Regions from separate parts of the Clostridium sp. CM042 genome, predicted to be linked through region 2. Evidence: predicted binding sites of a transcription regulator. Region 2 holds the regulator's gene; each other region holds the start of a gene.
The links. The regulator HrcA, encoded in region 2, represses chaperone genes, less so after heat shock. The targets are predictions, from matches to a motif close to TGTTAGCACTCNNNNNNNNNGAGTGCTAACA.

Region 1: ACWJJ7_RS09770 (co-chaperone GroES) is a predicted target of HrcA. The motif match lies at 3,784-3,814, and genes of this name have one in related genera.
Region 3: htpG (molecular chaperone HtpG) is a predicted target of HrcA. The motif match lies at 3,495-3,525, and genes of this name have one in related genera.

What each region holds. Positions count from the first base shown of each region.
Region 1 covers NZ_CM143646.1:2,065,963-2,074,242, reverse strand. The annotation lists gene gltA (NADPH-dependent glutamate synthase) at 1-567, shown strand, start outside; gene ACWJJ7_RS09790 (C-GCAxxG-C-C family (seleno)protein) at 681-1,100, shown strand; gene ACWJJ7_RS09785 (DNA-3-methyladenine glycosylase family protein) at 1,115-1,996, shown strand; gene ACWJJ7_RS09780 (TVP38/TMEM64 family protein) at 2,074-2,787, shown strand; gene ACWJJ7_RS09775 (TIGR01906 family membrane protein) at 2,846-3,556, opposite strand; gene ACWJJ7_RS09770 (co-chaperone GroES) at 3,839-4,126, shown strand; gene groL (chaperonin GroEL) at 4,245-5,873, shown strand; purine riboswitch at 6,074-6,171, shown strand; gene guaB (IMP dehydrogenase) at 6,325-7,779, shown strand; gene guaA (glutamine-hydrolyzing GMP synthase) at 7,835-8,280, shown strand, end outside.
Region 2 covers NZ_CM143646.1:3,769,868-3,778,147, forward strand. The annotation lists gene rpsT (30S ribosomal protein S20) at 1-100, opposite strand, end outside; gene gpr (GPR endopeptidase) at 362-1,336, shown strand; gene ACWJJ7_RS17960 (stage II sporulation protein P) at 1,389-2,537, shown strand; gene ACWJJ7_RS17965 (hypothetical protein) at 2,630-2,887, shown strand; gene lepA (translation elongation factor 4) at 3,067-4,872, shown strand; gene hemW (radical SAM family heme chaperone HemW) at 4,894-6,015, shown strand; gene hrcA (heat-inducible transcriptional repressor HrcA) at 6,232-7,278, shown strand; gene grpE (nucleotide exchange factor GrpE) at 7,386-8,018, shown strand; gene dnaK (molecular chaperone DnaK) at 8,112-8,280, shown strand, end outside.
Region 3 covers NZ_CM143646.1:960,863-969,142, reverse strand. The annotation lists gene aroC (chorismate synthase) at 1-190, shown strand, start outside; gene pheA (prephenate dehydratase) at 216-1,355, shown strand; gene aroE (shikimate dehydrogenase) at 1,396-2,220, shown strand; gene ACWJJ7_RS04585 (shikimate kinase) at 2,224-2,733, shown strand; gene ACWJJ7_RS04580 (bacteriohemerythrin) at 2,966-3,358, shown strand; gene htpG (molecular chaperone HtpG) at 3,569-5,449, shown strand; gene ACWJJ7_RS04570 (HAD family hydrolase) at 5,571-6,353, shown strand; gene ACWJJ7_RS04565 (TetR/AcrR family transcriptional regulator) at 6,606-7,220, shown strand; gene ACWJJ7_RS04560 (flavodoxin domain-containing protein) at 7,236-7,715, shown strand; gene ACWJJ7_RS04555 (FMN-binding protein) at 7,737-8,120, shown strand.

The DNA.
Region 1 (8,280 bases), 1.7 Mb from region 2:
CAGACTCCTATAAGAACAGGTGAAAAGGTTGCTGTTGTAGGTGGAGGAAATGTTGCTATGGACTCTGTGCGTACAGCAGTGAGACTTGGAGCAGAAGGGCACATAGTGTACAGGAGATCAGAATCAGAACTTCCTGCAAGAGCCGAAGAAGTGCATCACGCAAAAGAAGAGGGAGTTATAATGGATTTACTTGTGAATCCAATTGAAATCCTAGGAGATGAAAAAGGAAATGTTATAGGCATGAAGTGTATAAGAATGGAGCTAGGAGAACCCGATGCATCAGGAAGAAGAAGACCTATAGCGATTGAAGGCTCGGAATTCATAATGGATGTAAATACGGTTATAATGTCTTTAGGGACATCACCAAATCCATTAATTCCTTTAACAACAGAAGGGTTAGAAATCAATAAATGGAAGTGCATAGTTGCAGAAGATGAAACTGGATTAACATCTAAAAAGAATGTATATGCTGGTGGAGATGCTGTTTCAGGAGCTGCTACAGTTATATTAGCTATGGAAGCAGGCAAAAAAGCTGCTAAAGCTATAGATGAAATGTTAACAAAATAATAGATTTTAAATTACAAACTCCATAAACAAAGGTTTATGGAGTTTGTTTTAAAAAAAGTGGGGACAGGTAACAACTATTTGGTATAATAATGTTGTACATGAGGAGGTATATTATGTTAATAGATAAGATAAATAAATATTACACTAAGGAATATGATTTAAGTTGTGCTGAGGTAATGATTTATGCTGCTAGTGATGAATATAATATGAATTTAAAAAGCGAAACGTTTAAAACTATGTCATCATTTGGGGGAGGAATGGGTATTGAGAGCGTATGTGGAGCAATAACAGGTTCGTTGGCAGTTATAGGTATATTATTTACTAAAGAAAAAGCACATGAAGGTGATAGAGTTAAAAGGCTATGTCAGGAATTCTTCCGAAAATTTGAATCAAAGTTAAGCACGAATAATTGTGCGGCGCTTAAAGCAAAATATAAAAAAGAGGATACTGGTTGCAGGGTGATGATTGAAACTGCTACTGAAATATTAGATGAAATTGTGATACGCGAATTAAAAGTTAATAATTTAATTTAATGAAAGGAAAAATTATGGATTACAAAAATATTGAATCATTTAATGAAGGCATTATAATAAAAGACGTAGAGAACTTTGAACTAGACCATATATTCGAATGTGGGCAATGCTTTAGATGGAACAAGGAGCCTAATGGTAATTACATAGGAGTAGCATATGGGAAGGTAATAGAAGTAGAAAAAAAGGGGACGCAAGTAAAGATATATAATATAAATGAGGAAGAATTTAATGAGATTTGGTGTGGTTATTTTGACCTTAAAAGAAATTATACAGTTATCAAAGAGAAATTTAAGATGGATCCTCTTCTTAAAAAATCTGTTGATTTCGGGTATGGCATTAGATTATTGCAGCAGGAGCCTTTTGAGCTTACCATATCATTTATAATTTCTTCAAATAATAGAATCCCAATGATAAAAAGAGCTATAAACAATTTGAGCGAAAAATGGGGAAAATCAATAGAATATAAAGGGAAAACGTACTACACGTTTCCAACGGCTGCAGATTTAGAAGAAGCTTCTGTAGAAGAAATTCAGAGTTGTAGTCTGGGGTTTAGATCTAGATATGTAAAAAACACAGTGCATCAGGTATATACTGGTGAAGTGAATTTGGAGCTTATTAAAGCAGCAGAAGATGATATTTGCCATGAAGAACTAAAAAAGCTTAGTGGAATAGGCCCAAAAGTTTCGGATTGTATTATGTTATTTTCTATGCAGAAATATTCCGCGTTCCCTGTGGATGTGTGGGTTAAGAGGGCAATGCAATTTTTTTATTTAGCACCAGATGTATCTCTACCTAAAATAAGGACCTTTGCTAGAGATAAATTTGAAAACTTAGCAGGTTTTGCACAGCAGTATCTGTTTTATTATGCAAGAGAAAATAATATTAAAATAGAATAAACTAAGCAAAATAAGTAATACTATATAAAACTATGGGTTACTATTGAATAATATAAGAATGAAGAGGGTCAATAACAATGAAAAAAATGTGGAATAGTATTAGAATGAAGGTATCAGGATATAAACAATATATATTACTATCAGCAGTTTTGCTAGCTTTCGCATACATAGGATATGAATATTATTTCAAGTATTCATATATATTGAAAAATCCGAATATATTAAAAGAAGTTATTCTTTCTTATGGAAATTTCAGTGTTTTAATTTTCATTCTTATGCAGGTTTTACAAGTGGTAGTTTTTTTTATTCCAGGAGAATTTATACAAATTGCTGGAGGATATATTTTCGGCACATTTTTAGGTGGTATAATATCTTTAATGGGTATTACTTTAGGAGGTATAATAGTATATTTTATTGCTAATAGCTATGGTAGGCCTTTTGTGGAGAAGTTGTTATTAAAAAAGAAAGTGAAATTTTTTAGAAAAATATTAAAAATAGGAAGCAAAAAAAATGTTATATTCATATTTTTTTTAATCCCAGGAATACCTAAAGATGCTCTAATATATATATGTGGAGTATCTGATGTTTCTTTTAAAGATTTCTTTATATATTCAACACTCGGTAGAATTCCAGGGATTTTCATTTCTTCTTATTTTGGTCAAAAAATAGATGCATGGGATGTTACAAGCTTAATAACTATAGGCATAACAATGAGTATTATATCAATATTAGGAATTTTTAAAGGAAATACTATAATCAAAAATGTAATTAAAAAGAAAAAATCTTATTGAAAAATTACGGTAACACATGTTTTTATAAATATTATAAAGAGTGTAGATTATTATAAAATTATAAAGAGTGTAGCTTTTTATATTGTGATTTATATATACACCTTAATATTATGCTACTTATAGTAATCAAAATAATTATTAATATTGCACAATGGAAGAAAAAATTCTGTGGAAGGATTGTTATTATTGGATCATATTTAATATCAAATAACCAGTAATCATTTTTGAAGAAAATATGGTGAAAAGCTGTGAAGCTTTTATCGAAATTAACTAAAAAGGGTATAAGTAATATTATCGGTACGATAATAAGTAAAATGGAACTAGTTAACAAGTATCTTATTGTTTTGCGTCTCTTATTTACGAGTATACCTATAATACTTATTAATATGGAGAAAAATAGCATTACTTTAAGAGTATTAAATATTATTTTAACTTCTTTAAAATGAATTTTACCATTATTGGATGAGGGTAGTGTTGGAAGATTAAATTCTTCATTTTTATTTTGAGTTAAATAAGTGATTATATAGTCATAATTAGTCTTTAGTTCTTTTTTGTTTAAATTAGAAGATTCTTCAATTTTTAAAACCTCAATATCCTTATAATATAATGGCTTAAAAAGCAAAGTAAGATTTACGCTTAAAATTATAAAAGAAAAAGTAAAACTTAAAATAAAAAATGTTTTAAATGAAAATTTAATAAGCGTTTTTATATTTCTGAAAATAGAGCCTGCAGAAAAATAGTTATTAATCCATTTATATAGACTATTCATAAAATCACCTCTAATAGTGATTCTAACAATAAATCGAAATATATTCAATAATAATAAAAATGTGCAAAAACTACAATTTTAATAAAAGCTAAGTAAATAAGAGAAAAACTATATAATGCAGTGATAACTAAACATAATATGTTTAATTGCTTATAAATGGTATAATATATAGAATAGATGAAGTTGATATTATATTGATTATTAATTAGAATATTAGGTATGGAACTCATTAGCACTCAGATGTGATGAGTGCTAACAAAATTATAAAAGGAGGGGTTTAAAATGAACATTAGACCACTTAGTGATAGAGTATTAATTAAAAGATTAGATGCGGAAGAAACTACAAAAAGCGGAATTGTTCTTGCGGGAGCTTCAAAGGAAAAACCACAAGAGGCTGAAGTAGTTTCAGTAGGACCAGGAAAAGTTGAAGATGGAAAAGTAATCAGGATGGAAGTTAAGGCAGGGGATATAATATTATTCTCTAAATATTCAGGAAATGAAATAAAATATGATGGTATTGAGTATATCATATTAAAACAAGACGAATTATTAGCTGTAATTGAAAAATAATTTTAATTAAACGCAATCAACAATTAAACAATAATGTGACAATTGAACAATAATATCAAATTTTCGTTTAATTGTTAATAAATTATTATTTAATTGTTAGCGTATAGGAGGGTTTAAAATGGCTAAAGATATATTGTTTGGAGAAGAAGCAAGAAGAGCTATGCAAAGAGGTGTAGATAAACTTGCAAACACTGTTAAAATAACACTCGGACCCAAAGGGAGAAATGTTATTTTAGATAAAAAGTTTGGATCACCATTAATAACAAATGATGGCGTTACTATAGCTAGGGAAATAGAGCTAGAAGATGCATTTGAAAATATGGGAGCACAGCTTGTTAAAGAAGTTGCTACAAAGACAAATGATGTAGCAGGAGATGGAACAACTACAGCTACATTGCTTGCCCAAGCTATAATAAGAGAAGGTTTAAAAAATGTTACAGCTGGTGCCAATCCAATGTTAATAAGAACTGGTATAAAAATGGCTGTAGATAAAGCTGTTGAAGAAATTAAAAAGTCTTCTAAACCAGTTAATGGTAAGGAAGATATAGCGAGAGTAGCTGCTATATCAGCTAGTGATGAAGTAACAGGAGCTCTAATTGCTGATGCTATGGAAAGAGTAGGCAACGAAGGTGTTATAACTGTAGAAGAATCAAAATCTATGGGAACAGAACTTGATGTTGTTGAAGGAATGCAATTTGATAGAGGATATTTAAGTGCATATATGGTTACAGATGCAGAAAAAATGGAAGCAAATCTTGACGAACCATATATTTTAATAACTGATAAGAAAATTACTAATATACAAGATATACTTCCAATACTTGAGCAAATCGTTCAACAAGGCAAAAAGTTATTAATAATTGCTGAAGATATTGAAGGTGAAGCTTTAAGTACATTAGTTGTTAATAAATTAAGAGGAACTTTTACTTGTGTAGCTGTTAAAGCACCAGGTTTTGGTGACAGAAGAAAAGAAATGCTTCAAGACATTGCCATCCTAACTGGTGGAGAAGTTATATGTGAAGAATTAGGAAGAGAACTAAAAGACGTTACTGTTGACATGCTTGGAAAAGCAGAAAGTGTTAAAATATCTAAAGAAAACACTACTATAGTAAATGGTAAGGGTGAAAAGGATACAATACATGATAGAGTTTCCCAAATTAAAGTACAAATTGAAGAAACTACATCAGATTTTGATAGAGAAAAATTACAAGAAAGACTCGCTAAACTTGCAGGAGGAGTAGCTGTAATTAAAGTTGGAGCCGCTACTGAAACTGAATTAAAAGAAAAGAAACTCCGAATAGAAGATGCTCTTGCAGCTACAAAAGCAGCAGTTGAAGAGGGAATAGTTCCTGGTGGTGGAACAGTTTATATTAATGCTATTCTTGAGATTGCAAAATTATCATCAGATACACCAGATGTTCAAGTGGGTATTAACATAATTAAAAGAGCATTAGAAGAACCATTAAGACAAATAACTACAAATGCTGGCGCGGAAGCTTCAGTTATAATAGAAAAAGTAAGAGAAAGCGCTGGAGAAACTGGATATGATGCTTTACGTGGAGAAATGGTAAATATGATAAAAGCTGGAATTGTTGATCCAACAAAAGTTGTAAGATCAGCACTTCAAAATGCAGCATCTGTTTCAGCAACATTCTTAACAACAGAAGTTGCAGTTGCGGATATTCCAGAAAAGAATTCGGCACCAATGGGTGGCGCACCAGGAATGGGAATGGATGGAATGTACTAAAAATAATTTAAACAATAATTATTATAAATAAAGTATATTCAAATAAAAAATTAACTAGGGGTTTGCCTTAGTTAATTTTTTTTGTTTTGTTAAGTCGTATAATTATGTTTCTAGTATGTTCGTGAACTAGTTAATGAACATACTAGAAATATTCATTGACAAATGCTTAAACATTAACTATCATTATTGTAATAACAAATTCAAAGAACAATGACGCTACTCATATATACCTTGAATATGGCAAGGAGTATCTACCGGAAGCCGCAAATTTCCGACTATGAGTAATCTTAGTATGAGCTTATTTTTGGCATGCTAATTTTACTTTAGTTAAGGTAGGATTAGTATGCCTTTTTATACTTTATACCTTATTTTAAAATATAGTATATATAAATATTTTTATGCTAATTATAAAGACGAATGTAAAATAAAATTGTGAAAGGGTGTTAATTAAATGGCAAAAATATTAAAACAAGCATATACCTTCGACGATGTATTGCTAGTTCCAAATAAGTCTAAAGTATTACCTAAGGATGTTAGTTTAGTTACTTACCTTACAAAGACAATAAAACTTAACATACCTCTAATGAGTGCAGCGATGGACACTGTTACTGAGTCTAGAATGGCTATTGCTATGGCTAGAGAGGGCGGAATAGGTATCATACATAAGAATATGAGTATTGAAAACCAAGCTATTGAAGTAGACAGAGTTAAAAGACAAGAAAATGGTGTAATTACAGATCCTTTCTACCTATCTCCAGACAATATTTTAGAAGACGCTTTATCATTAATGAGTAAATATAGAATATCGGGAGTTCCAATTACAACAAATGGTAAATTAGTTGGAATAATTACTAATAGGGATATAGTTTTTGAAACTGATTATAGTAAGAAAATTAAAGATATAATGACAAGTGAGAATCTAATTACTGCACCAGAAGGAACAAGCATGCATGAGGCTAAGGAACTTCTTAAAAAACATAAAATAGAAAAGTTACCTTTGGTAGATAGCGAAAATTATTTAAGAGGACTTATAACTATAAAAGATATAGAGAAAACTATAAAATTCCCTAATGCTGCAAAGGATTCTAGAGGAAGATTATTATGTGGTGCAACTGTTGGCGTAACTGCAGACATAATTGAGCGAGTAGATGCTTTAGTAAAGGCTGGAGTAGATGTAATAACTATAGATACAGCTCATGGCCATTCTTTAGGAGTACTAGACGCGGTACGTAAAATTAAATCTGTGTACCCAGACCTTCAAATAATAGCAGGAAATATTGCAACGAGAGAAGCAACTAGAGATTTAATTGAGGCAGGGGCGGATTGCGTAAAAGTAGGTATAGGTCCTGGATCGATTTGTACTACAAGGGTTGTAGCAGGAGTAGGAGTTCCACAACTTACAGCAGTTATGGACTGTGTTGAAGAGGGGAATAAATATGGAGTTCCTGTTATTGCAGACGGCGGCATAAAATACTCAGGAGATATAGTTAAGGCATTAGCAGCAGGTGCTAAAGTGGTAATGATGGGTTCTATGTTTGCAGGCTGCGAGGAAGCTCCAGGTGAAACGGAAATCTATCAAGGAAGAAGCTATAAGGTATATAGAGGAATGGGTTCTCTAAGTGCTATGGCTTGCGGAAGTAAGGATAGATATTTCCAAGAAGGAAATAAAAAGTTAGTTCCAGAAGGGGTAGAAGGAAGAATACCTTTCAAAGGGAGTGTTATAGAAACTATATATCAGATGATAGGCGGTATACGTTCAGGAATGGGATATTTAGGTTCAGCTACGCTAGAGCAATTGTTTGAGACTTCAACCTTTGTTGTTCAAACTTCAGCAGGGTTAAGAGAAAGTCATCCACATGATGTATCAATTACAAAAGAAGCACCGAATTATAGTATTAACAGCTAGTATAGATAAGAATAGCTAAGTAAAATGATTAAGTGTACAGGAGGAAAATACATTGATTAATAGAGAATTAATTTTAGTAGTTGACTTTGGTGGTCAATATAATCAACTTATTGCAAGAAGAGTTAGAGAAAATAATGTATATTGCGAAATAATACCATATACATCTTCTGCCCAAAAAATAAAAAACATGAACCCAAAAGGAATAATATTCACTGGCGGACCCAATAGTGTATACGCAAAAGGTGCTCCAAAGGTTGAAAAAGAAATATTCGAACTAGGCGTTCCTATTTTGGGAATATGTTATGGTGCTCAACTAATGGCTCGAGTATTTGGTGGAGAAGTTATAACACCTGATGTTCGAGAATACGGAAAAGTAGAAGTTGACCTATGCAAAGATGCTACTATTTTTACAGGAATAAAAGAGAATCAATGCTGGATGAGTCATACAGACCATATTTCTAAAGTGCCAGAAGGCTTTGACATAATTGCAACTACTAAAGA
Region 2 (8,280 bases):
TCTTTACCTTAGTTTTTAAAGCAGATTTAATCATTGTGTTTCTTTGTGTTTTAACTTCAGTAACTCTAATTCTTTTTTTTGCTGATTTAATATTTGCCATTTAATTTCACCACCCTTGTATTTAATAACATGTCAGCAGTCTTGGGTAAAACTGCATACGAATCTTTTTAATTATTCAACTGATATTATAGCATTAAAATTTAATCACTTCAAGTGAAATTTATTTTATATATATAATTTTTAACATTGCAACTCCGCAGGAGATGATTAAGTAAGTGGAAAGCCTAAAAAAACATTTTTGAAGGGATAGTAAAGGGCTATTAGGAAAAGCTAATATTAAAAATATAGTTGAGGTGAAATTATGATAAGTGTAAGAACAGATTTAGCTGTTGAAGCTAAAGAAATATACAAAGCAGAAAACAATGGTGAGATGCCCGGTGTTGATGTAGAAGAGTATAGTGAGGGTGATATTAAAATTACTAATGTAAAAATAGTAAGTGATATTGGGGAAGAAATGATGGGAAAACCAAAAGGTACATATATAACTATTGATATTCCAGAATTTGTTCACTATGATGGTGATGCTATGGATAGAGTAAGCATTGTAATGGGAGAGGTGCTCGCTCCGCTAATAAAATTAGAGGATAGTATGACAGCACTCGTGGTTGGACTCGGTAATTGGAACGTTACACCTGACGCTGTAGGACCAAAAGTTGTTTCAAAAATAATGGTGACTAGGCATTTAAAACAATTAGTACCTGACTCTATAGATGAAGGCATAAGACCAGTATGTGCCATATCTCCTGGGGTACTAGGAATAACTGGTATGGAAACTGGTGAAATAATCCGCGGCATAGTGGAGAAAATCAAACCTAATTTAGTTATTTGCATTGATGCATTGGCTTCTAGAAAAATGGATAGGGTGAACAGAACTATACAGATAGGGACTACTGGGATTTCCCCAGGAGCTGGAATTGGGAATCGGAGGATGGAAATAAGTGAGAAAACCTTAGGAGTGCCAGTTATTGCTATTGGGATTCCAACAGTAGTTGATGCGGCAACACTAGCGAATGATACCATTGATTTAGTACTTGATGAAATGATTAAATCGTCAAATGAAGGCAAAGAATTTTACAATATGCTTAAGTCAATTGATAAAGTAGAAAAACAGAAAATGATTGCTGAAATATTAAATCCATACGTTGGTAACCTTGTAGTTACACCAAAAGAAATTGATATGGTTATAAATTCAGTTTCTAAAATTATTGCAAATGGCATTAACATAGCCTTGCAACCAGCATTGGGCTTAGAGGACATAAATAAGTATTTGAACTAGTAATAACTTGATATATTCCCTCATATATATTGTATAAGCAGGGGGGATAAAGATGAGTTACAAAGGTGTAGAAATTAAAGCTAAATATAAGAATATGATAAGTGAAAAAATGAATTTTTCAAGATATGCTGTTAAAAAAAATAGTAATGTGAGAATATTTTTTTCTGTTTTCATATTACTCATTATTTTTTTTATGGGTCTCATTTTACCTAAAAGTGCTAAGGCAGACAATGAAGGAAAATATAGAAATTACTTTTATGTTAATGTTATTAATAATGCATTATCAGTAATTAAGTCCTCAAACACAGAGCAGCAGTATGCTAACAGTGAAAATAGCATGAAAATTTCAGCATTATCATTTTTAGGAGTAGATATTTTAAATCCTATATCTATAATAATGAAAGAAGTTGCATATTTGGATAATAATGATGATAGCACTGATGTAAGCAATTTAAATTTTAGTCTTAATCCCTTTAAATTAGAAGATAAACAGGTAAGTAAGTCGGAAGCGGAAACTAAAGATTCTAATTTGGTAGCTCCCCTCGATAATCCTGCTTTGAAAAAAACTCTAAATAATGCAAAGCCTAGAGTGCTTATATACCATACTCATACTTGTGAGGCTTATCGCACATCGGATAAGGATACAGTTAAAATTGATAGTAGTTTAGATCAAACAAGAAATGTTTGTGCTGCAGGAGATGTAATAAAAGATGAACTAGAAAAAAAATATGGAATTGCAGTTATACATGATAAGACTGTGCATGATAAAGGAGATTATAATAGTGCCTACAAAAAATCTGGAGTTACTTTAGACAGGTATTTAAAGGAATATGAAAAATTCGATTTAATTATAGATTTACATAGAGATAGTGTGCCGAATAAGAATTCAGTAACCACTAAAATAAACGGGCAAAATGTTGCTAAATTTATGTTTGTAGTAACAGATAAAAACCCTAGATACGCAAAACAGAAGAAATTAATAAGTTCCTTGATAGGAATATCAAATAAATTATACCCAAATCTTATAAGAGGTAATGAAATCCATACTTATCATTATGGGATTAGGTTTTATAGTCAAAATAAAAGTGATAATGCATTGCTAATTGAAGTAGGATCAGAGAACAACACTATCCAAGAGGTAAAAAATACTGGTAAGTATTTATCAAGAATCATTGCAGAGCAATTAAATGGAAAAAAGTGAATAATTTATTTTAAAAAGTGCATCCTTACTAAGGGGAAGATAATAATTAGTAATTGTTATCTATTTAGGTCAACTGTAAGGAGGCATTTTTTATGCTTAAAAAAGGCAGAATTAAATATTTTATTGTAATTTTTATTTCTTTTTCTGTTTTAATTTATGGATTTATCAAAGTTAATATTAATAAGACAGAACTTGTGAGAAATAAGTCGAAATTTATAATAAATTTAAAATTAAAACCTGTCGATTTTAGAATTGAGACCAAGGACTATGTTTTTTATTTGAATAATAAAACATTTGATAACATGAAAGAAAAATGCATTAACGTATATAATGGTATTTTTTCAAAATAATATAAAAATACATATATTAAGCGAAATAAAGTATAATGTAGTATCATAATACGCTTACAAAACTAGAGATATTTATGATATAATTTAATTTATAATAAATATGCTTTAGGATAAAGTATGTTTATGTTAAACTAAAGCTAAATGATTTGATTCATATAGAATATCGGGGGTACAAATTAATGCAGAGTAATAGACAAAAATACATAAGAAACTTTTCGATAGTTGCACATATTGATCACGGCAAGTCTACTCTTGCAGATCGATTATTAGAAAAGACAGGCACTTTAACTAAAAGGGAAATGGAAGAACAAGTACTTGATAATATGGACCTCGAAAGAGAAAGAGGTATTACTATTAAATCTCAACCAGCAAGGCTCGTTTACAAAAGCGAGAATGGAGAAGAATACATATTCAATCTTATAGATACTCCAGGACATGTAGATTTTAACTATGAGGTTTCAAGGAGCTTAGCTGCTTGTGAAGGTGCAGTGCTTGTAGTAGATGCATCACAAGGGATTCAAGCTCAGACTTTAGCAAACTGCTACCTTGCTTTGGACAACAACCTTGACATTGCACCAGTTATAAACAAGATAGATCTTCCTAGTGCAAGACCAAGCGAGGTAATTCAGGAAATTGAGGACGTAATAGGTATTGAAGCTCAGGATGCTCCTCTAATCTCGGCGAAAACTGGGCTTAATATAGAAGATGTTCTAGAAGCTGTAGTAAAAAAGATTTCACCTCCTAGTGGAGATGAAGAAGCACCACTCAAAGCTTTAATTTTTGATTCTTCATATGATAGTTATAAAGGTGTTGTATGTTATGTAAGAATCAAAGATGGAATTATTAAAACAGGAACAAAGATTAAACTAATGAATACTAATAAGATATATGATGTAGTAGAAGTTGGAGTATTTGTTCCGAACTATCTTCCAGTATCGCAGCTAAGTGCTGGGGATGTTGGATACATAACAGCATCTATAAAAAATGTTAGGGATGCACGAGTTGGAGATACAATAACAGAAGCAGCAAGGCCGGCGTCTAAGCCACTTAAGGGATATAAACCAGCAGTACCTATGGTGTTTAGTGGTATTTATCCGGTAGATGGTGCTAGATATGGAGAATTAAAAGAGGCACTAGAAAGGCTTCAGTTAAATGATGCAGCGTTAGGGTTTGAACCAGAGACATCTATTGCTTTAGGTTTTGGATTTAGATGTGGATTCTTAGGTCTTCTTCATATGGAGATAATACAAGAAAGAATAGAAAGAGAATTTAATTTAGAAATCATTACGACAGCTCCATCAGTTATATATAAAGTAATGAAAACTAATGGAGAATTAATAGAAATAACAAATCCTACAAATCTTCCAGAACCAACAGAAATTAGTTATATGGAAGAGCCAGTAGTTAAAGCGTCTATCATAACACCATCAGAATATTTAGGATCAGTTATGGAGTTATGTCAAGAAAAAAGAGGCGTATATATTGATATGAAATATATAGAAACCACTAGAGTAGTGCTCAATTATGACATGCCTCTTAATGAAATAGTATACGACTTTTTCGATGCCTTAAAATCAAGAACAAAAGGATATGCATCTTTTGATTATGAATTTAAGGATTATACCACGACTCAGCTCGTAAAACTAGATATTTTACTTAAGGGGGATAAAGTAGATGCTCTATCTATGATTGTTCCGGAGGAAAGAGCTTACCATAGAGGAAGAATTATGGCTGAAAAACTGAAAGAGCTTATACCAAGACAAATGTTTGAAATACCAATACAAGCATCTATAAACTCAAAGGTAATCGCAAGAGAAACTGTAAAGGCACTTAGAAAAGATGTTTTAGCCAAATGCTATGGTGGAGATATTTCAAGAAAGAAAAAATTATTATCGAAACAAAAAGAAGGTAAAAAGAGAATGAGACAAGTGGGAAGCGTAGAGGTTCCACAAGAAGCATTTATGGCTATACTTAAAGTAGATTAGGAATAAAGTGAGGCTTAAACTATGAAGAATGTTGCGTTGTACATACATATTCCTTTTTGCAAGCAGAAGTGTTTATATTGTGATTTTCCGTCATTTGCTAGTAAAGAGGATTGTATGCTTGATTATGCCGCAGCTCTAGCAAAAGAAATAAATAGTATAAGAGATAAAAAAATAAAAACTATATTTATAGGTGGGGGAACTCCCACCTATTTATCTTTAGCAGGCTGGGAAATGATAGGGAAAAGTATTGGTAGGTTGGATATGTGTGATGATTTAGAGTTTACCGTGGAAGGAAATCCCGGGACTTTTACGAGTGAAATATTAAACTTTTTAAAAAAAATGGGAGTAAATAGGATCAGCATTGGACTTCAAGCCTTTCAAGACTCCTTGCTTAAACAGCTGGGTAGAATCCATACTATTGAAGATTTTAAACAAAGTTTTCAAATGGCTAGAAATCTAGGGTTTGATAATATCAATGTAGATTTAATGTTTGGACTTCCGTCTCAAACGCTTAAGCAGTGGATAGAGACCTTAGAGAATGTAACTAACCTTAATCCAGAGCATTTATCTTGCTATAGTCTAATAGTGGAAGAGGGAACAGCTTTTTATAAAAGATTTGAAGAAGGCACATTAAATCTTCCGGATGAGGAAATAGAGCGAACTATGTATGCACAGACAATAGAATATTTGGGAGAGAAAGGGTATATACAATATGAAATTTCAAATTTCGCAAAAAACGATAAGTCATGTAGACACAATTTAGCATATTGGGAAATGAGCGAATATATTGGATGTGGAGCTGCCTCTCATTCATATAGTGATGGGGTTAGGTATAGAAATGAAGAAAATATAGAAAAATATATTAAGAAAATAAATGTTGATTGTTGTGCAATAGTGGAAAAAACAAAAAATTCATTTAAAGATGATATGGAAGAGTTTATGTTTATGGGTCTTAGAAAGAATGTAGGCATAAGCAAAAGTGAATTTAGGAAAAGATTTGACAAAGATATAGATAGTGTTTATAGGGAAGTAATAAATAAATATGTAAGCAATGGGTTCATGGAGGAAAATGAAAACAATGTTTTTTTAACTTATGAAGGTATTGAAATATCTAATGTGATTATGGCAGAATTTCTTCTATAAATACATTACTATAAATTTCGTTCTTAAGTTGTTAATATTACAGTACATCAGGAAATCGAAGGAAAACGTAGCATACTCAATTTGAATCAATATAATCAATATATAATGGCTAAATTAAAAAATTAAGGTTATTGACAAATACATTAGCAAATGATACTTTTAATACATACTCGTTAGCACTCAACGGTAGTGAGTGCTAATAAAAGAGGTGGTATTATGGAAATGGATGAAAGAAAAATTAAAATACTTCAGGCTATAATTACAGATTATATAAATAATGGTGAGCCTGTTGGATCCAGAACCATAGCTAAAAAGTATGATTTAGGTATTAGTCCAGCTACTATAAGAAATGAAATGTCAGACCTCGAAGAGATGGGATATATAGAACAGTTGCATACATCATCTGGTAGAAAACCATCAGATAAGGGCTATAGATTATATGTTGATAGACTTATGGAGTTAACAAAATTATCCAATGAGGAAGAATATATGATCAAAAATCACCTTATTAATGTTGCTTTATATGAGGTTGATAAAATTGTTAAGCAAGCAACACAAGTGCTTTCTCTTCTTACAAATCTTACATCTATAGTTAAGGCACCATCTGTTCAAAAGAGCTGTATAAAATATATTCAGCTAATGAATCTAGATGCTGGGAGTATTTTGTTTGTAATTATTACAGACAGTGGTATCATCAAAAATAATGTTATTAAGATTAAGAAACCTATTGGTAGCGATAGCATTGAAAAACTTAACAATTTACTTAATTTTAGATTAAGAAAGCTTACAATTGAACAAATAAATTTAGAAGTTATTAATAATTTAAAAAGAGATTTAGCATTTTATCAAGAAATTTTTGATGGAATTATTCCAGCTTTATATGATAGTTTGTCTGGTATTGAAGCTTCGGAAGTATATATTCAGGGTGCTGCAAATATATTTAACTACCCAGAATATAATAATATTACCAAAGCTCGTGAGTTCTTAGTTTTAGTAGACAATAAAGAGAGTATAAATAGTTTGCTAGGAGTAGGGGACATTACAGGTAATATTACAATTAAAATTGGTGGAGAAAATTTTGTTGAATGTGCTCGTGAATGCAGCATTATAACAGCTGTTTATAGCGCGTCCGGAATACCACTCGGATCTATTGGCGTTATAGGCCCAACAAGAATACCTTATGGAAAAGTTATATCTGTATTAACTGAAATAGTTAAAGAATTAAATGATAATATAGCTCAAATTTATGATGATCATATATAAAGTTTTAAATTTAAAGATTTACTTTGAGCCAGAAATGGAGGAATGATTTAGTGAATACAAATAATCAGGAAATTTTAAAAGAAGATTTAAAAGAGGAAAACACATCAATACCTAATAATGGGGCTTCAAGCTCAGTTGATGAAACTGGCGAAAGTCAAAGTACTATGAAAGAGACAAAGGGTTCTATAGAGGAAACTGCAGAAGAAGTTGAAATAGTAGAAGAAGCTGAAATAGTAGAAGAAGCTGAAGAACTTTTAGAAAGTGAAAAAGAAAAAGATATGAAAAAAAATAAGAAAAAATTAGAAGAAGAAAACAAGAAATTACAGAGTGAGCTAGATGAGTTTAAAGATAAATATTTAAGGACATCTGCTGAATATGAGAACTTTAGAAAAAGAACAGTAAAAGAGAAACGTGGTATATACACAGATGCTTGCGCCGATGTTTTAAAAGAAGTTTTACCAGTACTTGATAACTTAGAAAGAGCACTTTCTGTTGAAGGAGCTGGGGAAGATCTAAGAGTCGGTGTGGAGATGACGGTAAGACAATTTAATGATGCCTTTACTAAATTAGGAGTAGAAGAATTAGTCTCAGAAGGTGAATTTGACCCAAATCTTCATAATGCGGTAATGCATATTGAAGATGAACAGTATGGAACTAATGAAATAGTAGAAGTATTCCAAAAAGGTTATAAGAAAGAAAACAAGGTATTAAGGCATAGTATGGTTAAAGTTGCAAATTAAAGATTCATATTATAAAAAAATATAATAGAAAATATAAGAATTATAACAATTATAATTGTTATGGTCTAAAAGGAATATGAGGAGGAAATAATAATGGGAAAAATAATAGGAATAGATTTAGGTACAACAAATTCATGTATAGCAGTTATGGAGGGTGGAGAACCCGTAGTAATTTCTAATTCAGAAGGTGCAAGAACTACACCATCTGTAGTTTCATTCCAAGCTGATGGAGAAAGATTAGTAGGTCAAGTAGCAAAGAGAC
Region 3 (8,280 bases), 1.0 Mb from region 2:
AATGCCTATAGTTTTTAGAGTAGCAATGAAACCAACACCTTCTATTGCAAAACCTCAAGATACCATTGATATGGTGACTTGTGAAAATTCAGAAGTATCTGTTACAGGCAGGCATGACCCTTGCATAGTCTTGCGAGCACTACCAGTAATTGAAGCTTGCGCTGCAATGAGTATTTTAGATTTTATTTAAGTATATTTCAGAAGGATGTGTTTTAATGAGTAAATTAGATAATTTTGATATAGATAATTTAAGAAATGAAATTGATAAAATTGACTCTAGCCTTGTTTCGTTATTTGAAAATCGTATGGAAGTAGTTTTAAAGATAGCTGAATATAAAAAAAATAATCATATGGAAGTTTTAAATAAGGCTAGAGAAGAAATAGTTATAAAGAAGAATTTAGACTTAGTTAAAAATCAAAATTTGTTTTTAGAGGTAGAAGAATTTTTAAAATCCGTTATGGAAATAAGTAGAGGGTTTCAAAACAAAAATTTAAACAGTGATGGAGCTTTGGCTACTGATAAAAAGCAAACTGTTGGGTTTTATGGCGTAACAGGTTCCTTTAGCGAACAAGCTTTAAAGGTATATTTCGGTAAAAATGTGCATGCAAAAGCAATAAGCGAGTTTGAAGATATATTTTTGCAATTGAAATATGGGAAAATAAGTTATGCCGTTATCCCTATAGAAAATTCTTCCACAGGGGCAATATCTGAGGTTTATGACCTTCTAAATAAATATAATTTTTATATAACAGGGGAAAAATATCTTAAAATAAGTCAAAACTTAATGGGAATTAGAGGCTCAACATTAGATGATATCAAAGAGGTTTATTCTCACCCTCAGGGATTAGAGCAAAGTATGGAATTTTTAAAAGGCTACAAGCAGTGGAGGTTAGTTCCTTATAACAGTACTGCAAAAAGTGCGCAGTTAGTTAAAGATAGACAGGATAAAACCTTGGCAGCCATAGCTAGCACTAAGGCAGCAGAAATATACAATCTTGAGATTTTGCAGAAAAATGTAAATTCAGATGCAACAAATATGACTAGGTTTGTTGTTATTGGCAAAGAGATGGAGTCAACTAGCGAAAGCAATAAAACAAGCTTAGTTTTATCTACTACCCACAAGGCGGGTTCACTCTATCATGTTTTAGAGCATTTTGCAGAAAACGATATAAATCTTTTAAAAATTGAATCTAGACCAATAAAGGATAAACCATGGGAATATTTCTTTTACATAGATTTCCAGGGGGGTATAGATGAAGATAAAATTATATCTTCAATTAAGTTAATTAAAAAGAATAGTCGTTATTTTAAGATATTGGGCAGTTATAAAAGTGGAATGCTTGATATTGAATAAATTATGTTAGTAACTTTTATTTAAGAAATGAGGGAGAGTTATGTCAGAGTTATATGGTTTACTTGGAGAAAAACTAGCACATAGTGTTTCTCCACAAATACATTCAAGGGTATTTAATAAATTGAATATGAAGGGTTACTATCATCTCTTCGAATTTAAAAGCAAAGATCTTAAAGCAGCAATGGCTGGGTTTAATGTTATTAAACCCAGAGGTATTAATGTAACTATTCCTTATAAAATTAAAGTTATGGAATTTCTTGATGAGGTTAGCATAGAAGCAAAAGCGATAGGAGCTGTAAACACCCTAAAGTTTGAGGAAAACAAAACTATTGGATACAATACGGATTACTTTGGAATTGGAATGCTTTTCAATAAGTATGATATTGAGGTGAAAAACAAAAAAGCAACAATACTTGGTAATGGTGGAGTAGCAGTTACTATGGCTACGTATTTATTAAATAAGGGAATAACTGAAATTACTGTAGTTACAAGGGATATACCAAGGCTTAAGGAAAACAGCAAATTTAGCGATTGTAAATTGATTTCTTATAATGAAATTCAAGGACTTAAAGAGTCAGATATAGTGGTAAACTGTACACCACTTGGAATGTATCCTAATTTGGACAATTCCCCAATTGAAAAGAAACATATCGGTAAATTTGGAACCGCTGTGGATATGATCTACAATCCTAAGAAAACTCTATTTCTAAATTATGCGAAGGAGACGGGGTTAAAAGCAGTTAATGGTCTTTATATGCTAGTTGGTCAGGCAATTGCTGCCCAGGAAATCTGGAATGATATTAAAATTCCAAAGATTATAATTGATGAAATTTATGATGAACTAGAAAAGGGAGTAGAAAATTAGAAGATGAAAAATATAGTTTTAATTGGAATGCCCGGTTGTGGTAAAAGTGTTATTGGAGAAATGATTGCAGAAAAGATAGAAATGGCATTTATAGACATAGATACATATATTGAAGCTAGTACAAAGCTTACTATTACTGAAATATTTAAAAATGGTGAGGCTGGATTTAGAGACATAGAAGCTATAGCAGTTGAGGAGTTATCTAAAAAAGATTCCGTAATTATTTCAACTGGTGGTGGAGTGATTAAAAGACATGAAAATATTTTAAATCTAAAGAAAAATGGAATTATAATTTACATCAACCGTCCTATTGAGCTAATAGCTACAGGTATAGAGACTGAGGTTCGTCCATTACTTGCAAAGGATCCATCTAAGATTTACACATTGTTTGAGGAACGAGGGCAATTTTATAAAAAATATTGTGACCATGAGGTCATGAATATTAGAGAAATTGACGATGTAGTAAACAATATTATAGAAATATATACAAATGAGATGTCGCTAACCAAATAATTTAACACAGAATAAAAGCTGTTGATTACTCAACAGTTTATTTATTCAGCCTATATTAGTTAATTAGCCACAAAAAAATAAAAAAAGTATTTTATCATTTAGAATTGGATAATATGGAAATTATTATTGTGAAATGAATTCAAATAAAGTAATATAGATATATAAGATTAAATTCAAAACAACAAATTATCTATATTTAAAATGGAGAGTCAAATTAGGAGGAAATTAATAAATGTTTGAGATGAAAGAAAAATATAAAACGGGTATTGAGCATATCGATGTAGAACATGAAAAACTTTTTGAAATAGGAGAAAGAGCTTATCAGTTACTGAAAGATAAATATGATACGGATAAATATGATAAAATAGTTGGAGTAATTGAAGAATTAAAAGAGTATACAGTTTATCATTTTAACGATGAAGAGGAATATATGATGAGTATAAATTATAAAAGATTATTTACCCAAAAAATCGACCATGCATTTTTTATTAAAAAAATAGAGGAGGTAAATTTAAATAAAATTGATGAAAACCAAGATGAAGCTATAATGGGAATATTAACTTTTTTAAATGATTGGCTCATTAATCATATATTAGAGAAAGACTTACTTATACCACAAAAATAAGATTTCTTTTTAATAAACCATTATAAGTACAAATGAACAGAATACTAGATGCAGCAAGTTAGATAATAATATAATATGTATAACAATACATTATGTACATTGACAAATTATAAAAAAAGGTGTATTTTATAACTAACATTAGCACTCGATAACATAGAGTGCTAACAAAATAAAAAATAAGAATAGTTGGTACGAAAGGGGAAATTTTAATTGGAAAAAAAGCAGTTTAAAACGGAGTCTAAGAGAATTCTAGATATGATGGTAAATTCCATATATACTCATAGGGATATTTTTTTAAGAGAACTTATCTCTAATGCTAGTGATGCTATTGATAAAATTTATTATAAGACACTAGCAGATAATTCATTGACTTTTGATAAAGATAACTATTACATTACAATAGCCAGTGATAAGTTAACCAGAACAGTAAAAATTTCTGATACAGGAATTGGAATGACAGAAGCTGAACTTAGTGATAACCTAGGAGTTATAGCTAAAAGTGGCTCTTTAGCATTCAAAAAAGAAAATGAAATAAAAGATGGGTATGACATAATTGGACAATTTGGAGTGGGATTTTATTCTGCATTTATGGTAGCAGATAATATTACTGTTATAAGTAGAGTTTTTGGTAGTGATAAAGCTTACAAGTGGGAATCTAATGGTGCAGAGGGTTATACTATAGAAACTTGCGTAAAAGATACTGTTGGAACAGAAATTACACTTAAAATAAAAGAGAATACAGAAGATAATAATTTTGATGAATATCTTGATGAAAACTCACTAAAATCTATTATAAAGAAATACTCGGATTTTATTAGGTACCCAATTAAAATGGATATAAGTCAGTCAAGACTCAAAGAAGGTAGTGAAACAGAGTACGAGGACTTTGTTGAGGAAAAGACTGTAAACAGTATGGTTCCTATATGGAGAAAAAACAAAAGTGAACTTACTGATGAAGATTATAACAATTTCTACGCTGAAAAGCACTATGGATTTGATAAACCAGCAAGGCACATTCATATTAGTGTTGATGGTGTTGTAAGTTATAATTCAATTTTGTATATTCCAGAAAAAACGCCTTATGATTTCTATACAAAAGAATATGAAAAAGGCTTAGAATTATATTCAAGTGGCGTTTTAATTATGGATAAGTGTGCAGATTTATTGCCTGACTATTTTAGTTTTGTAAAAGGAATAGTTGATTCAGAAGACTTGTCACTTAATATATCTAGAGAAGTACTGCAACATGATAGACAACTTAAACTTATAGCTAAAAACATTAAAACTAAAATTAAAAATGAGTTAGATGGTTTACTTAAAAACGAAAGAGAAAAATATGAAGAATTCTATAAAGCATTTGGAAGACAATTGAAGTATGGCATTTATAGCGATTTTGGAAGTAATAAAGATGTTTTGCAAGACTTATTGTTGTTTTATTCATCAAAGGAGAAAAAGAATGTTACTTTAGATGAATATGTTTCTAGAATGCCAGAAGATCAAAAATATATTTATTATGCTTCTGGAGAATCAAACGCGCGAATCGAAAAATTACCACAAATTGAAATGGTATCAGATAAAGGATTCGAAATTTTATATTTCACGGATGAGGTAGACGAATTCGCTGTGAAAATGATAATGAAGTACAAAGAAAAGGAGTTTAAATCTGTATCAAGTGGTGACTTAGGTATAGAAGTAGATGAAAAAGAAAATCCTTCTAGCACTGATGAAAAAGACAATAAAGAATTATTTGAACATATGAAAAGTATTTTAGCAGGTAGAGTTAAGGATGTTAGGGCATCAAAAAGACTTAAGAACTACCCAGTATGTTTATCAAATGATGGTGACCTTACAATAGAAATGGAAAAAACATTAAATTCTATGCCTAACAATGAAAACATAAAAGCAGATAAGGTTTTAGAAATAAATATAAATAATGATATGTTTAAAGTACTTAAAGAGTCTTTCGATAAAGATAAAGTTAAGTTAGATTTATACACCAATATATTATATAATCAGGCACTACTTATTGAAGGATTACCGATTAATGATCCGGTAGAATTCACAAACAATATATGCAAAGTGATGATATAATGAAAATACGCTTTTAATGAAAATTTAAGCATATTTATGAGCTATAAATGGACATTAGTTCGTTTATAGCTCATTTTTACTATTAAAGAATAATTTGAATATTACAAAGGAGGAAGAGCTTATGGTAAAACTCATCGCAACAGATATGGATGGCACCTTATTAAATGACAATGGAAATATAAATGAAAAAATATTTGATTTAATACATGCGTTTAATGATAAGGATATAAAATTTGCAGCAGCGAGTGGCAGATTTTATTCTCAACTGAGCAAAAATTTTGAAAAGGTCAATACTGATATGATATTTATTGCTCATAATGGAGCTCTTGTTAAGTATAATAACAAGGGTAAGACGTTGTATTCCAACAGTATTGATAAAAAAGAAATAGAGTCTGTGGTGAATTTACATCCAAATCTAGGAGAAGAATTATTTTTAGCTGGAGAAAATGAGGCATATATAGTAAATCCATCAGAAGATATGTTGAATAACTTTACATCTTTTGAAGTGCCTGTGGTAATATTAAAATCTATTAACGAAATAAAAAATCCTATTTATAAGATTACTTATTATATGACTGATGGAGTTAAACCATCTATAGTGGATTATATAAAGGGAAATTTGAGTGATAAGCTTGAATTTGTTGTATCCGGGGACAAATGGATAGATATAATGAATAAAGGTATAAGCAAAGGAAAGGCCATAAATATGATTCAAGAAAAATTTAAAATAAACCAAAAGAACACAATGGTTTTTGGGGATTATTATAATGATTTGACCATGTTTAAAGCAGCGCATTATAGTTATGCAATGAAGAATGCTCCAGAAGATGTGAAAAAACATGCTAACTTTATTGCAGGAAGCAATAATGAAGATGGGGTGTACAATGTAATAGCTTCTTTGTAGAAATAAATGCTTTTTATACAATTAGGTAATGAATTTAAAACAAAGTATAGCCTTTCCTAATAATGGGAGAGGCTATTTTTGGCTGATTCTGTAGGTTATTCGTTGAAGTTCTACAAACATCTTTGGATCGTCATTACGCAAAAATTATATGTTTCAATCTATTTACTTGTAATCAAGACAATGGTAAAATTATATTAAACGCTGTTTAATATAATTACAGTGATTAATAAAACATTAATTATTGGAGGGGTTATGGGAATAACAGAAAGAAGACAATTAGAAAAGGAGATCATAAGAAAAAAAATAATAGATGCCACAAATGATATATTAGTGGAAGAAGGCTATGAAAATTTATCTATTCGTAAGATTGCTAGTAGAATTGAGTATTCTCCAGGGATTATTTATCACTATTTTAAGGATAAGGCTGAAATAGTATCTTTTGTTGTAGCGGAAGGGTATGGAAACATATTAAAAATTATAAGTGAGATTCCTATAGATACTGAAAACCCAGATAAGACAATAGTAAATGGGATGAGGTCTTATATTGAACTTATGCTAGAAAATCCACAGCAATTTAGGGTTGTTTTAATGAATGATATTGAAACTATACAAGAGAAAGTAAATATGCTGCAGGAAGGTATTTCAAAGGAAAGAAAAAGTATACAAGGGCTTTGTAAGTTAGTAGAATTGGCGATTAAAAAAAACATTTTCAGAAAAATGGATATTGAACTTACTGCACAAATAATATGGACATCGACTCATGGTCTTGTTTCTAGATTAATATTAGAAAAAAATATTACTAAGCAACAAAAAGAGAGACTTATAAATCATCATTTTGAAATTCTTATTAATGGATTATTAAAATAAGGGGGAGATGCAAGTATGAAAACAGTTATTATTTATGCATCTAAACATGGTTGCACAGAAAAATGTAGCAATCTTTTAAAGGATAAGCTACATGGTGAAGTGAAAATTGTAGACATAAAAAAGGAAAGTATGCCGGAAATAATTTTGTTTGATAACATTATTATCGGCGGGTCAATCTACATGGGAAGAATTCAAAAGGAAGTAAATGCGTTTTGTTTAAAAAATATCAGTGCATTAAAAAAGAAGAAACTTGGATTTTTTATTTGTTGTATGAGTGAAAATGAGATTGCAGAAAAACAGATACACACATCTTTTCCCGAAGAATTGTTAACAGATGCAATTGCAACACAATACTTCGGAGGAGAGTTCATATTTAAAAAAATGAATGTCCTTGAAAGATTTATTATTAAGAAGATTAGTAAAACTAATAAGGATACATCAACGCTTTCGCAAGAAAATATTAATAAATTTGCACAGTTAATAAACAATGGTTAAGTTGAGGGATGGTGGAATTAAATGAAGAAAATTTTAAAAGTTACAGTATCTATATCCATTCTCCTATTTTTAATTGCTATAGTCGGAGTGCTTTTTATTACTCGTGGACTCGAATCGGGCATCAATCTAGTCGTTAATGATGTGAATTTGTCATCATTAAGTGATGGAGTGTACAATGGGAAATATAATGCTGGAAGATGGTCTAATGAGATGAATATAACAATTAAAGAACATAAAATTATTAAAATAGATGTGGTGAAGGATGTTCTTTTCTCAAAACCAGAGGTTACGGAAGCCCTGCTAAGTAAGGTTCTAGAAAAACAAAATACTAATGTAGATGTTATTTCAGGGGCAACAGTAACTTCAAAAGCATATTTAAAGGCTATTGAAAATTCATTAAAGTAATAAAACAACAGACATGCACAGAATATGTTTAATAACATTTATATCTAAAGTGAATACATTTTTTTTAGGTGGCTGTAGAAATCAATACTTTTTTATACAATTAATTGATGAATTTAAAAGAAAGTATAGCCTTTCCTAGTAATGTAAGAGGCTATACTAT